DNA from 3 places in the Brevibacillus sp. YAE8 genome. Region 1 is predicted to be linked to each of the others. Evidence: riboswitches for the same ligand, from Rfam matches in the RefSeq annotation. Region 1 holds a riboswitch; each other region holds the start of a gene.
The links. Region 1 has a riboswitch for S-adenosylmethionine ahead of AC27IT_RS10695 (aminotransferase class I/II-fold pyridoxal phosphate-dependent enzyme). Riboswitches for the same ligand answer to the same signal wherever they lie in the genome.
Positions count from the first base shown of each region.

Region 2: it holds a riboswitch for S-adenosylmethionine, as region 1 does, so the genes downstream of both, AC27IT_RS16555 (BMP family lipoprotein) here and AC27IT_RS10695 (aminotransferase class I/II-fold pyridoxal phosphate-dependent enzyme) in region 1, are expected to answer to the same signal.
Region 3: it holds a riboswitch for S-adenosylmethionine, as region 1 does, so the genes downstream of both, AC27IT_RS25040 (sugar ABC transporter substrate-binding protein) here and AC27IT_RS10695 (aminotransferase class I/II-fold pyridoxal phosphate-dependent enzyme) in region 1, are expected to answer to the same signal.

Region 1 is NZ_BAAIYG010000005.1:229,328-233,566, reverse strand. Features, by position in the region: gene AC27IT_RS10710 (hypothetical protein) at 1-596, shown strand, start outside; gene AC27IT_RS10705 (DUF5665 domain-containing protein) at 603-911, opposite strand; gene AC27IT_RS10700 (pyridoxamine 5'-phosphate oxidase family protein) at 1,087-1,542, shown strand; SAM riboswitch class I at 1,632-1,757, shown strand; gene AC27IT_RS10695 (aminotransferase class I/II-fold pyridoxal phosphate-dependent enzyme) at 1,853-3,016, shown strand; gene AC27IT_RS10690 (trans-sulfuration enzyme family protein) at 3,013-4,221, shown strand.
Region 2 is NZ_BAAIYG010000014.1:37,585-41,823, forward strand. Features, by position in the region: gene AC27IT_RS16550 (ABC transporter ATP-binding protein) at 1-228, opposite strand, end outside; gene AC27IT_RS16555 (BMP family lipoprotein) at 350-1,378, opposite strand; SAM riboswitch class I at 1,573-1,694, opposite strand; gene AC27IT_RS16560 (methyl-accepting chemotaxis protein) at 1,794-3,269, opposite strand; gene AC27IT_RS16565 (DUF3298 and DUF4163 domain-containing protein) at 3,433-4,056, shown strand.
Region 3 is NZ_BAAIYG010000035.1:25,794-30,032, forward strand. Features, by position in the region: gene AC27IT_RS25030 (ABC transporter permease) at 1-162, opposite strand, end outside; gene AC27IT_RS25035 (sugar ABC transporter ATP-binding protein) at 164-1,654, opposite strand; gene AC27IT_RS25040 (sugar ABC transporter substrate-binding protein) at 1,732-2,754, opposite strand; SAM riboswitch class I at 2,872-2,992, opposite strand; gene AC27IT_RS25045 (ATP-binding protein) at 3,195-4,239, shown strand, end outside.

The sequences.
Region 1 (4,239 bases):
CGGTCAAGGACGTGAAGGCGAAAGCCGCAAGCGGCGAAGCGCTGGTCGAAGTATATGAAGACGGGAAAAAAGTCGACTCCGACACGATCAAAGTCGATGTCGTCAACCCACCGGACAAAGACCCTGGCGCGGCCTATGCCATTGCCGGAACGGCAGTGCACGATTTGAAGAAAAAGTCCGTTCAACTGAAAGGCACCGTCAAGGGCTGGGACGAGAAGCAAAAAGCAAAACTTGTCGTCGTCACCCCGGACGGCAAGAAAAAGGAGATCAAGCCAAACGACAAGGGCGAATACACCGTGACCTTTACCTACAAAAACCGCTCGTTTGCTGCGAAAACCGTCCATCTGGAACTGTACGCGAAAGACAAGCTGGTAAAGCAGGCGGACATCGCGCTGAGCACGAAAATTACCGCCGTGCCGAAGAAGGATGACGATAAGGACGACAAGGATAAAGACAAGCACCACTATCCAAACGGAAAAGCATACGGCTATTGGAAAAACTACGACGGCAAATGGAAAGATGGCGACAAAGATGACCGCGACGATGACCGCGACGACGACGATGACGACGACCGCGGCAAAAGAAGCGGCAAGTAGTCTCGTTTACGGCTGCTTGTAAGTCTGAACATACTCGACCAGCTCGCGGATGTAATCGCCGAGGATAGGGATCGAGAGAAACTGCGTCAAAAGCGAGCCGAGCAGCGCCAGCACGATCGCTGTTCCAATCGTCAAGCCAAGACCCCGGGCAAGCCCTGCGAGGAAATTGATCCAGAGCAGCTTGCGCGGGGCTGTGTAGTTTTGGATCACGTCTGCGAGCCGGATATCCTCCAAAAACATGGCGATTTTGTCCATGCGCTCGTTCAATTTCCTCACTTCCTGCAGCTCGTGGAGGACCTGGTCGATTTTGTGCATAAGCCGGTCTGTAGGCGTAGGTGCCACTTTTTCCAACCTCCTTATCCGGTACGGCTTTGTTTTTTACCAGTGTAGGGAAAAAAACAGGCAGAATCAAGGCGGGGAGGAAACGTTTGCCTAATGGCAGATGCGAGGGGTACAATAGACGTACTACCGTTTACGAGGAGGCATCCGAATGGCTGAAACCGTATCCCAAACCTTGTCGGAAGAACTGTTCGCGCTCCTGCAAAAAGAGCGATTTGTGACGCTCGGCACCGTCGATCACGAGACAGGAGCGCCATCGCTCAGCTCCTTGTCCTGGACATTGGCGGTGAACAGCGGACTCATCCGCTTTGCCGTGGATAACCGCTCGCGCATACTCGCCAATATTGCCAAAGAGCCGCAGGTCGTCCTGCATCTGATCGGGGCAGGCTCCTCTTTTGCGATCAACGGACGCGCCGCAGTGAAAGCCGAGCGGCTGGAGGGCGTTCCGCTGAAGCTGGCGCTGGTGGAGATCGCGATTGACTCCGTCCGAGACGTCATGTTTTACGGCTCGCGCATTTCCGTAGAACCGCAATACGAAAAGACGTACGACAAAAACGCGGCTGCGAAGCTGGACAACCAGGTCATGACTGCGCTGAAAAACGCCTAGTCAAGACGGCCGCACAACAGTGGAAAATCCTGTTGACAAAAAACCGCCGTATCCTTTAGTATTAGGTCATTCAAATTGAATAGCAAAACTTCTTATCCAGAGAGGCGGAGGGACTGGCCCGATGATGCCCGGCAACCAATCACCTGCATGTTCGTTCATGCGGGGAGATAATGGTGCTAATTCCTGCAGAGTTTTTTAACTCTGAAAGATGAGAAGGTCTTGCTTACGGTGACGTAAACAAAGCCTTCTTTCAGAGGAAAGGGGGCTTTTTTCATGCCCCTCGTACATCATTGGAGGGAGAGAGTTACGTATGAGACTGGAAACAAAATTGATTCAAGCAGGCGTAGGCAGAGATGAAAAAACAGGGGCGGTCAGCTTTCCTGTCTACTATGCCACCGCATATCGCCACCCGGCATTGGGGCAGAGCACAGGCTTTGACTATACACGCACGGCCAATCCGACCCGCACGGTTTTGGAAGAAGCCATCGCCGAGGCAGAATCGGGCGATGCGGGCTTTGCCTGCGCATCGGGAATGGCGGCGGTTCATACGGTCATGGGGCTGTTTTCCCAGGGAGATCATCTCATTGTGTCGCTCGATTTGTACGGAGGGACGTATCGCTTGTTTGAGCAGGTGCTTTCCCGCTACGGCCTGTCTTTTACGTACGTAGACTTGCGCGACCTGGAAGCGGTGCAAAACGCGCTGCGAGCCGAGACAAAGGCGATCTTCGTCGAGACGCCGACGAATCCGCTCATGCAGATTACCGATCTTCGCCAAATCGCCGGGCTGGCAAAGCAGCATGGACTTTTGACGATAGTCGACAACACGTTCATGACCCCTTATTGTCAACGCCCGCTGGAGCTTGGCGCAGATATCGTGTTGCACAGTGCGACGAAGTACTTGGGTGGCCACAACGATGTACTGGCCGGACTGATCGTGACAAAAGGCGAGGAGTTGTCGGAAAAAATCCGGTTTTTGCATAATTCCATCGGAGCGGTATTGGGTCCACAAGATAGCTGGCTGTTGGTACGCGGAATGAAGACATTGGCGCTGCGCATGGAAAGACATCAGACAAACGCGCTCGCGGTTGCAAAAAAGCTGCAGGAGCATCCGGCTGTCGCCGAAGTGTTTTACCCAGGGCTGCAAGAACACCCCGGGCATGCCATCCAGGCGAGCCAGGCAAGCGGTTATAGCGGTATGGTTTCATTCCGGGTACGGTCTGCGGAGCAGGTGGGCTTGTTTTTGCAAAATCTGCGCATCGTTTCTTTTGCGGAAAGCCTTGGCGGCGTCGAGTCGTTGTGTACGTATCCGGCGACACAGACCCACGCTGACATTCCGCTGGAAGTACGGGAGTATGTCGGCGTTTGTGACCGATTGCTGAGGCTGTCGGTCGGGATTGAGCATCCGGAAGACTTGATCGCTGATCTGTTTCAGGCTTTGGACGCAAGTCTTGTCGTTGGGGGGGCTGCGCGATGAATTTCGCAACGAAGGTTTTGCATGGCTCTACTTGCATCGATCCGTTCACAGGGGCGTCGTCGGTTCCGATTTACCAGGCTTCCACGTTTCACCAGTTTGATCTCGACCAGCCAGGCACGTATGACTACGCCCGTTCCGGCAATCCGACCAGACACGCGCTGGAGGAAGCGATTGCCGCTCTCGAAGGCGGCGCGCGCGGCTTTGCTTTCTCGTCCGGCATGGCGGCGATCTCCAGCGTGTTCATGCTGTTTTCGGCTGGCGACCATATCGTAGTCGCGGAGGACGTGTACGGCGGCACCTTCCGCTTTTTGACCCGCGTGCTGTCGAGAATGGGCATTTCCGTTACGTTTGTCGATGCGACCCAGACAGAGGCCGTGCGGGAGGCGATTACTCCGGCGACCAAGGGAGTGTATCTGGAAACGCCGTCCAATCCGACGCTGAAAGTGACCGACATCGCGGCGGTGTCAGCCGTTGCGAAGGAGCACGGGCTGCTCGTCATTGTCGACAATACGTTTTTGACGCCGTACTATCAGCGGCCGCTGGAGCTGGGGGCGGACGTCGTCATCCACAGCGCGACCAAGTTTATCGGCGGCCACAGCGACGTGGTTGCCGGGCTGGCAGTGACGCGCGACGCCGCGCTCGGCGAGCAACTGTACCTGATCCAGAACGGCATGGGCGCGATTCTTGGGGTACAGGATTGCTGGCTCGTCATGCGCGGGCTGAAAACGCTCAAGGCACGTCTGGATGTCAGCACAAAGTCGGCAGGGATTCTCGCGGAGTGGCTGTCCACGCACCCTGGCGTGAGCCGCGTTTACTACACGGGCTTGGCTGACCATCCGGGGCATCTCGTCCAGCAACAGCAAGCAAGCGGCCACGGTGCGGTTCTGTCGTTCGATGTAGGGAGCCGTGAGCGAGCCAAGGCGTTGTTTGACCGGGTGAAGCTGCCGATTGTGGCAGTGAGCCTGGGGGCTGTCGAGACGATCTTGTCGTATCCGGTGATGATGTCGCATGCGGCGATGCCCGCAGCGGAGCGGGAAGCGCGCGGCATTACCGATGGCTTGATCCGGTTGTCCGCAGGGTTGGAGGACGTGGACGACTTGCTCGCGGACTTGAAGCAGGCACTGGACGCATTGCCGCCGCTGAGTTCGGTTCAGCCACAACAATCCGTCCAGCCGCAACAAAAAGAGGCATTCTCCCGGGCGTAATTTCCCGAGGCGAATGCC
Region 2 (4,239 bases), on a different contig from region 1:
GGCGTCCTGCGGCCCGCGAAAAGCGACAGGCTTGCCGCCTAGCACGATCTCGCCGGACGTAGGCTGCTCCATGCCGTACAGCATCCTCATCAGCGTCGTCTTGCCCGCGCCGTTTTCCCCGACGATGGCGTGGACTTCTCCCGCAGCAAGCGAAAACGAGACCTTGTCGTTTGCAATAAAATCTCCGTATTTCTTGGTCATGGCCCGCATTTCCAAACGATCGGTCATCCTTGCTCCTCCTTCTTTGCGCCTAGCCTTTCTCTTCCTTGCCTCTGCTCCTTGCCTTGCATATAAGGAAGACCGACTACACAGTTGTAGTCGGTCACAATCATGCACTGTGCGCTAGCTGTTAAAACGAGTCTGGCACTTTGCGGGTACCAGCGATAATCTCCTCGCTGATCGCTTTTACTTTGTCCACGACTTCCTGGCCAATAAAAGCGTTCAGAGGCGTCTGGCTCTCGTGCGTCACATACGTTACGCCTACGCCTTTTTCTTTCAAGCCGTAAGTGACGACGCCCGGCTTGAACGAGCCTTCTACGAACGACTTCACGGTTTCATACGCAGCGGCATCTGTCCCTTTGAGCTGGGACAACACGATGTGCTCAGGGTCGATCGTGGTGCGGTCAACGTCCTGTCCCGATGTATAGAAGCCTTTTTCCTTCGCGGCCTCGAACACGCCGAGGTCGCCTACTGCTGCCGCTCCGTTGATGAAGTCGGCGCCTTTGGATGCTTGCAGCAGCGCCAGCTCCTTCGCTTTTGCCGGGTCAGAGAAGCTTCCTACGTAGTTCACCAGGAACTCCGCGTTTGGATTGGTTGCTTTCAAGCCTTCCTGGAAGCCGCCTGTCCATTTTTTCAACAGCGGAATATCCATGGCGACAACCATGCCGACCTTGTTTGTCTTCGTGGCAAGACCTGCCGCAGCGCCCATCAGGTAAGCCGCTTCCTGCTCGCGGAAGGTAACGCTGCGCACGTTTGGCAAATCTACTACGGTATCAATAATCGCGAAGTTGCGGTCAGGATTTTCGGCTGCCACTTTTTTCAGCGCGTCTTCCGCTTCAAAAGAAGAAGTGATAATCAGATCGTAGTTTTCCGCTACCGCAACGCGCAAATTTTCTTCGATGGCGCCGTGGTCAGTAGACTCGATGCTTTTTACTTCTGCGCCAAATTCCTGTCCTGCTTTTTTCGCGCCTTCGTCCATTTGCTGGAAGAACGGGTTTACCCCGATTTTTTCCGGCAAAATCAGCGCAATGCGCTTCTTCGCCGCGCCTTCTTGCCCTGCCGCTTCTTCCTTTGGCTTGTCAGCAGGCGCATTTCCGCCAGCCGAACAGCCCGCAGCCAAAACAGCAAAAGTGGTGAATGCTAACAACAACTTCTTCATGGTGTCTTCCGCTCCCATCCGAACGTTCTACGTTTTTTCTGTATCCTACTACGTAATGTACGGCTTTTTTCCGAAAAGATCAATACTAAACACGAATATTTTGTAACAAAAATATTTTATCGTTCGTGTATTCCCCCTCCTGACAACAAAAAAACTCTTCCCGAAGGAAGAGTTTGCGTCCGAAGCCGTCCTCTTCCTCATCTGTCAAAACCCCGGTACAGGTTTTGCAGGAATTGGCACCTTTCTGTCCATGTCACGCATGTCCAGTGGTTGCCGGGCTTCATCGGGCCAGTCCCTCCGCCGCTCTCGATAAGGAGATAAAAACTATCAAGTTACAATGCATTCATTCTAGCAGAACAAACTGAAAAAGCAATTGTTTTTTCAGACTGTTCTCGCCAATTTTACACTTTGGCGCCTATTGTCTGTGAAACGTTTCCTGCAGCCGATGCGACAGATTGTTCAGTTCCCCCAGCTCTTCGGTAATTTCCCGCACCTTTTGATGCTGGTTTTCCGCTGTGGCGAAAAGCTCCTCCAGATTGGCGACCGACTGCTCGGTGACAGCGGTAATGGTCGACATTTCCATCGCCACTTCGCCCGAGCGCATTTTTACCCGGTTCATGCTGGAGCCGACCTGCTCCGCTGCCTGCAGGAAGGCCATCATGCCGGAGCGCACCGCCTCGATCGACGCCACTGTTTTCACAGCCAGCTCCTGGCCTTTTGCCACCGAAGCTTCCCCGTTGCTGATCTGCTGTACAGCGTTCTCGCTTTCCTGATGGAGCGATTTGAGAATCTCGGTAATTTCCTGTGTAGCGGTTGCGCTCTGCTCCGCCAGCTTGCGCACCTCGTCTGCCACCACGGCGAAGCCGCGGCCGTGCTCGCCTGCACGCGCCGACTCGATGGCGGCGTTGAGCGCCAGCAGGTTCGTTTGCGTCGCAATCTGGTTGATGGCTCCTACGATTTCCTCGACCCGATTGGCCTGGCGGTTGAGCTGGTGAATCGTCGACGCTGCCACGTTGACGGCAGAAACGATCTGTTCCATTTGCTGCGACAGCTCTTTCATCATGTCGACGCTTTCTTTCAGGCGGCGGTTGTTCTGGTCGGACTCGCTTTTCATCGCGTTCGTCTGCGTGGTGACCGCCACGATCTCCTGGTCGATCGACTGCACCTCTTCCTCGATCTTCACTGTCGAGTTCGCCTGCGACTCCATGCCCGTCGCCACTTCCTTGAAGGCGATCATCATTTCATCCGTATTGCGTTTCGTTCCTTCGGCATGCTCGTGTACGTGCTCTGTCGTACGGTCGATCTGCTCGGTCATCTGTTGGATATGGACGAGCATCTCTCCCAGGCGACGCTCTTTTTCTTCCGCTTCCTGGCGGGCGATGTTTGCCTTCTGCAAGGACGCTTGTCCCGCCAGACAGAGGTACGTCACCGCTCCCATCATCATCAGAATCGCCATGATGCGTAGCACCAGATTCAGCTCGGTGAAATCGCCGCTGAAAATCTCGTACGATCCTGTGTAAAATCCGACCAGCGTCACGATGATTTGCGCAATTCCGGCTGTCACTACGAGCTTCCAATCCAGGTAAGCCGCGAGAAAACCCATGACCACAAAAGCGAGAAACGTAACTTCTGGATACGTCGTGAAATGATCGAACGAAATCGCGTAAAACATAAGTCCGATCGCTACCAGATAACGAATGACATGGCTGTCTCTTTTGATGAAGTAAAAAGGCGAAACAATAAGGGTGACCAGCAATCCGAGGGACGTCACTTTCCAGAAATTAGCGTCGACTTGATAGGCAATGAGTCCCGCCATCCACAGATGGTTCCATAGGATAAAAATCATAAAGCCTTCTTTGTCCGTTAATGTGTTGCGAACCAATTGAATCATAGTTGCCCCCCTTTTCCCTGCTACTTATGTATCGGATTCTTTTTCCATTATATCGCGCTCAGATTGACTAATTTGTGAAAAAAGTGAGAACAGCCAAAACCAGTGACGAATAGGCTACTATCATACCCCTTATTTTAAGACATCTGGAAAGGAACTAAGAACCGTGGAAGAACAACGCAATCTTTTGCCAGCCACCGTGCTGACGCGGACGATCCAACGTCCGAATACCACTATTTATTACCCGCAACTGGCGGGGCTAGCCAATCAGCAAGCAGAAAAAGACATCAACCGCGCCATTTTGCAAACGGTCCAAGGATTGATTCACGAACAGCAACGGGTACAAGTACCGGGAAATACCCAAATGCAAGGAAGCTACGAAATCAAAACGAACGAGCGCGGCATTTTCAGCGTCACCATGAGCAATTACGCGTACACTCCGCAAATGGCCCACGGCATGACCTTCCTCGGGTCGGTGACGGCAAACATCCATACAGGCAAGCTCTATACGCTGCGCGAGCTGTTCAAGCCGGGCAGCGACTACGTCAACGTCCTGTCCGCGAACATCAAACGCCAGATCGAGGCGCGGCAAATCCCGACGCTGAACGGTTTTACCACGATCAAGCCCGATCAAGATTTTTACGTTGCCGACAAATCATTGGTCATTTACTTCCAACTGTACGAAATCACCCCGTACTATGTCGGCTTCCCGATGTTTCCCATCTCCATCTACGAGTTGGAGCCCATCATTGACGAAAACGGGCCGCTTGGCATTTTGGCTGCCGATTAACAGCCCTCCTTTTACCTTCTTCCCCGAGCTGATGCCCTTGAAACGGCATCGGCTTTATTTTTGTCAGAAAAACGCCTTCTTTTCCACTCGAATAAACATTTACTTATATGTCCTGAACTGCTACTATGTTATTTGTACATATTTACTTAAGCAATCAAGCGCTTCGTCTTTCGAACCAGCTTT
Region 3 (4,239 bases), on a different contig from region 1:
GACAAACGTCACGATCGAGATCGAGCGCAAAATGTCCGTAATGTTGTCATACGTAAAAAAATACGGGTTGGTCAAACTGAATAACAGCATAACGATAACAATAACCGCAACCGTTCCGTATTTGTAAATAAAATCAAACAGGCTGAATTTTTTACCTTCCACGTTACTCACCTCCGCTTGCATAATACATAATCCGCTCCTGCGTCGCTTCCGCCCGGCTCAGCTCCCGGACGATTTTCCCTTCGAACATGACCAGAATCCGGTCCGCGATGCCCAGCACCTCCGCAAACTCGCAGGAAAAGTACAAAACGCCCTTGCGCTGCTCCGCCAGCTTTCCGATCAGGCGGTAAATATCGCTTTTCGCGCCGATGTCCACGCCTTTGGTCGGTTCGTCAAACATGAAAATTTGCGCATCCGTATCGAGCCATTTGCCGATTGCGACCTTTTGCTGGTTCCCCCCGCTGAGGTGGCCGACGAGCTGGCCGATGTCCGCTGTCTTCACACCCAGCCGCTGCACCAGCTCCCGCGCTTGCCCCGCCTCGACTCCCCTGCGGACAAACCCGAGGCGCGACCATTTCCACAAAGTCGAGACAGACAAGTTGTTTTTTACGGATTCCTCAACAAAAATGCCTTCTTTTCGCCGCTCCTCCGGGACGAGGACGATCCCTGCATCCACGGCTTCCTTTGGCGAGCGCAGGCGTACCGCCTTGCCTTTCAGCCTGATCTCGCCAGCCTCGGCCGCATCCGCTCCGAACAGCAGCCGGGCCAGCTCCGTCTTCCCTGCCCCGACAAGTCCTACGACGCCTACGATCTCGCCCTCGCGAACGCTCACATCCGCACCGCGCACCTTGCCGCCAGCCACTCCGGCCGCTTCCAGGATCACTTCGCCAATCGGCAGCTCCACCTTCGGGAACTCTTCCTCGAAGCTTTTGCCCAGCATGTTCCCGATGACTTCATCCATCGTAGTAGCGGCCGTCTCGCTCGTGGCAATCAGTTGACCGTCGCGCATGACCGTGATCCGGTCGCAGATTTCGAAAATTTCCGGCAGCCGATGGGAAATGTAGATGATCCCGACGCCTGCTTTTTTCAACTGGTCGATAATGAGAAACAGCCGCTCGCTCTCCTTCGTGCTCAACGGGGCTGTCGGTTCGTCAAAAATGACGTACTTCGCTTTTTGCACGGTCGCGCGGGCAATCAAGATCAGTTGCTTTTCGGACAGCGTACATTCCTCGACGAGCATGCGCACAGGGATGGAAAAGCCGAAGCTTTGCAAAATGCTCTCCGCTTCCTTGTGCAGCCCTTGCCAGTTCATGAGTCCCTTGCTGCTTTTGGACACGATCTGGTCGAGCAAAATGTTTTCCGTCACGCTCAAATACGGGATCAGCGCCGTATCGACTTCCTGGTAGACGCACTGGATGCCCAACGCTTTCGCATCCTGCGGCGATTGGATCGAGACGTCCTTGCCGTCAATCGCGATGCTGCCGCCATCCGCCTGATACGCGCCTGTAAGAATTTTCATCAGCGTGCTTTTTCCCGCTCCGTTCGCTCCGAGCAGCGCGTGCACCTCGCCAGCCTTGACTTCAAAATCGACGGAGCGCAACGCAGGCACGCCGGAAAACTGCTTCACAATCCCTTTCATCTGCAAGCTGGACACTTTTCGCACCCCCTAAATAAACAAGATTCCCGTTGACAAAAGCAACGGGAATAGCCAAACCAACCACCTCTATTTGCTTACTTGCCCCACTCTTGTACGTATTGGGACAGATCGCCCATCGTTACTTTTTTATCCTTTGGCAAGTCTTCCTGTTTGACCAGCACCGGATTCAGCTTCACGCTGTCTGGCACTTGCTCGCCTTTCATTTTTTGGAAAACGGTCTGCGCGTGAATGCGTCCGATATTCGACGGATCTACCGCTGCTGTCGCGACCCAAGGAGAGTTTGGCTCCTGGATCAGTTGCAAGTCTTCGTCGCTCAGGTCGATGCCGTACACCTTGATCTCGGTGCGTCCTGCTTGCTGGATCGCACGGGTTGCCCCTTTGGCAAATTCATCCCACGATGCCCATACGGCTGTAATGTCGCCTTTGTTCGGATACTTTTTCAAAATCGCTTCCATCTGCGCTTGCGTATCCAGCGCGGTGTTGTTCGTTGCCGAGCCAAACGCGGCGATTTCCTTGATATCCGGGTATTTTTTCAGGAATGCTTCATACGTTACCTGGCGCTTTTCCATCGGCGCAAAGCCCGCTACCCAAATTTTCACGATGTTGCCTTTGCCGCCCGTATCGGCAGCCAGCTTTTCCAGGCTCAACTCGGCCAGCTTGTTGTCATCTTGCTCGACGACAGGGACGCCCGGCAGCTTGATATCGGTGTCGAACAGCACAACCGGGATCTTTTTGTCGACCGCTTTTTGCGTGCCTTGCTGCAGCGCTTCCGCCGTACCGTGGTCAATCAGGATGCCGTCAAAATTTTGGTTCACCGCTGCGTCGAGGTTGGAGGCCATTTTCGACAAATCGGTATCTGCGTTGAATACGGTCAGCTCGCCGCCGTTTTTCTCGACTTCCTGCTTCACGCCGTTAATGTATTGGGCAGAAAACGTGCCGACGTTTTGGCGCATAATCAAGGCAATGCGCTTCGCCTTCTCGCCGCCGGAAGCGCCGCTTCCCGCCTGATTTTGGGTGTCCGCTCCCCCGCCGCAAGCGGTCAAGGCCAGCGACGCAGCCAGTACGATTGATGTGACAAGACCCAGTTTCTTTTTCATCGAAAAATCCCCCTTTTTCTTTCTTCCTGCTGAGCTTCAAGCTGAGGAGGCGACGACCTTCCAATAGGAAAAGCCTCTTTCAACAGATGAAAGAGGCTTGATCGACAAGATTCGCGCCTCTTATCTGTCAGGTATCGCTACCTGTTGGAGTTAGCACCTTGGCTCGCAAGACGGTGATCTTGCCAGCTAGGTTGCCGGGCATCATAGGGCCATTCCCTCAGCCTTCTCTGGATAAGAGTAGTTTTTATTTTCGCAACGTTTGTATTAATATATACAGACTATAATCCTTGTTTTACCCATCTGTCAACTGGGTTTTTGAAGCTTTTGTCCTCCAAAATAATCCCAACTCGATGTCCAAATTTTGGAGGAATTATGTAAGGTCTTGTCGAAACCTTGTAGATTGAAGCAAAAGCCATGCAAATTTGCGATGGGGATGTCTAATGAGTCTACTAAAAGAACTAATCTTGCAAATGTTTTTTGCCTTGACACCGTTTGTTTTGTTCAACATCTATTACCGCGACCGGATGCGTAACTATAGCCGTTGCTTTATTCTCGTAACCAGCTCTGTCTGCATGTTTCTGGCGATGACCTTCGCTTCGAGCGTCAACGAAGGAATCATTTTCGACATCAGGCACGTCATCGTCTTTTTCGCTCTGATCTACGGCGGAGTACGAATCGCCTTGATCGTGCTGATCGAATCAGCGCTGTACCGCTTTTATCTGGGCGGCGAAGGCACCTGGGTCGCCATGCTCGTAATGGCCGCCACGTTTGCAATCTCCCTCCTGATATATCAACGCTACAAAGCCAGTTATCGGAAAACACTGTTTACTCTTTTGACGGGTGCGCTTTTTTCCCTGATAGATTTGGGGTTGACCTATCTCAATTTTCCCACCTATGTATCCCATCAGCTTCCCTATCATGTGCTTGTGATTCCCGTTCAAAATTTTGTCGGCATCTGGCTGTTGATGTCGTTATTTAGCAAATGCGTATCAGACAAGGAATTGTTCATTCGCCATGCCCAAAACGAAAAAATCGAGACGATGAGCCACGTCGCCGCTTCACTGGCGCACGAGGTGCGAAACCCGCTCACGGCCGTCAAAGGATTTTTGCGCCTGATCCAGGAAGACCCGGGAAACATTGCGAAAACCGATCAGTACATTCGCATCAGCATGGACGAGATTCAGCGCACGGAAGCGATTTTGACGGAGTACCTGGCGCTGTCCAAGCCGCTCAAGGAGCGCACCGAGCTGATCGACGTATGCGAGCAGCTCCATGTCGTCCGCGAGGTCATGCTGCCGTTTGCCAACATGAACAACGTCGAGTTGGAGCTGCAAGCTTATGAAAAGCCCGTCACGATCATGGCCAATCCCGACGAGTTCAAGCAGGTGCTGGTCAACTTTATCAAAAACGCCATCGAGGCATGCGCGGAGACGGCCAAAGGGAAAGTCTCCCTGTCGTTGTTCATCGAAAAAAACAACGCCCTGC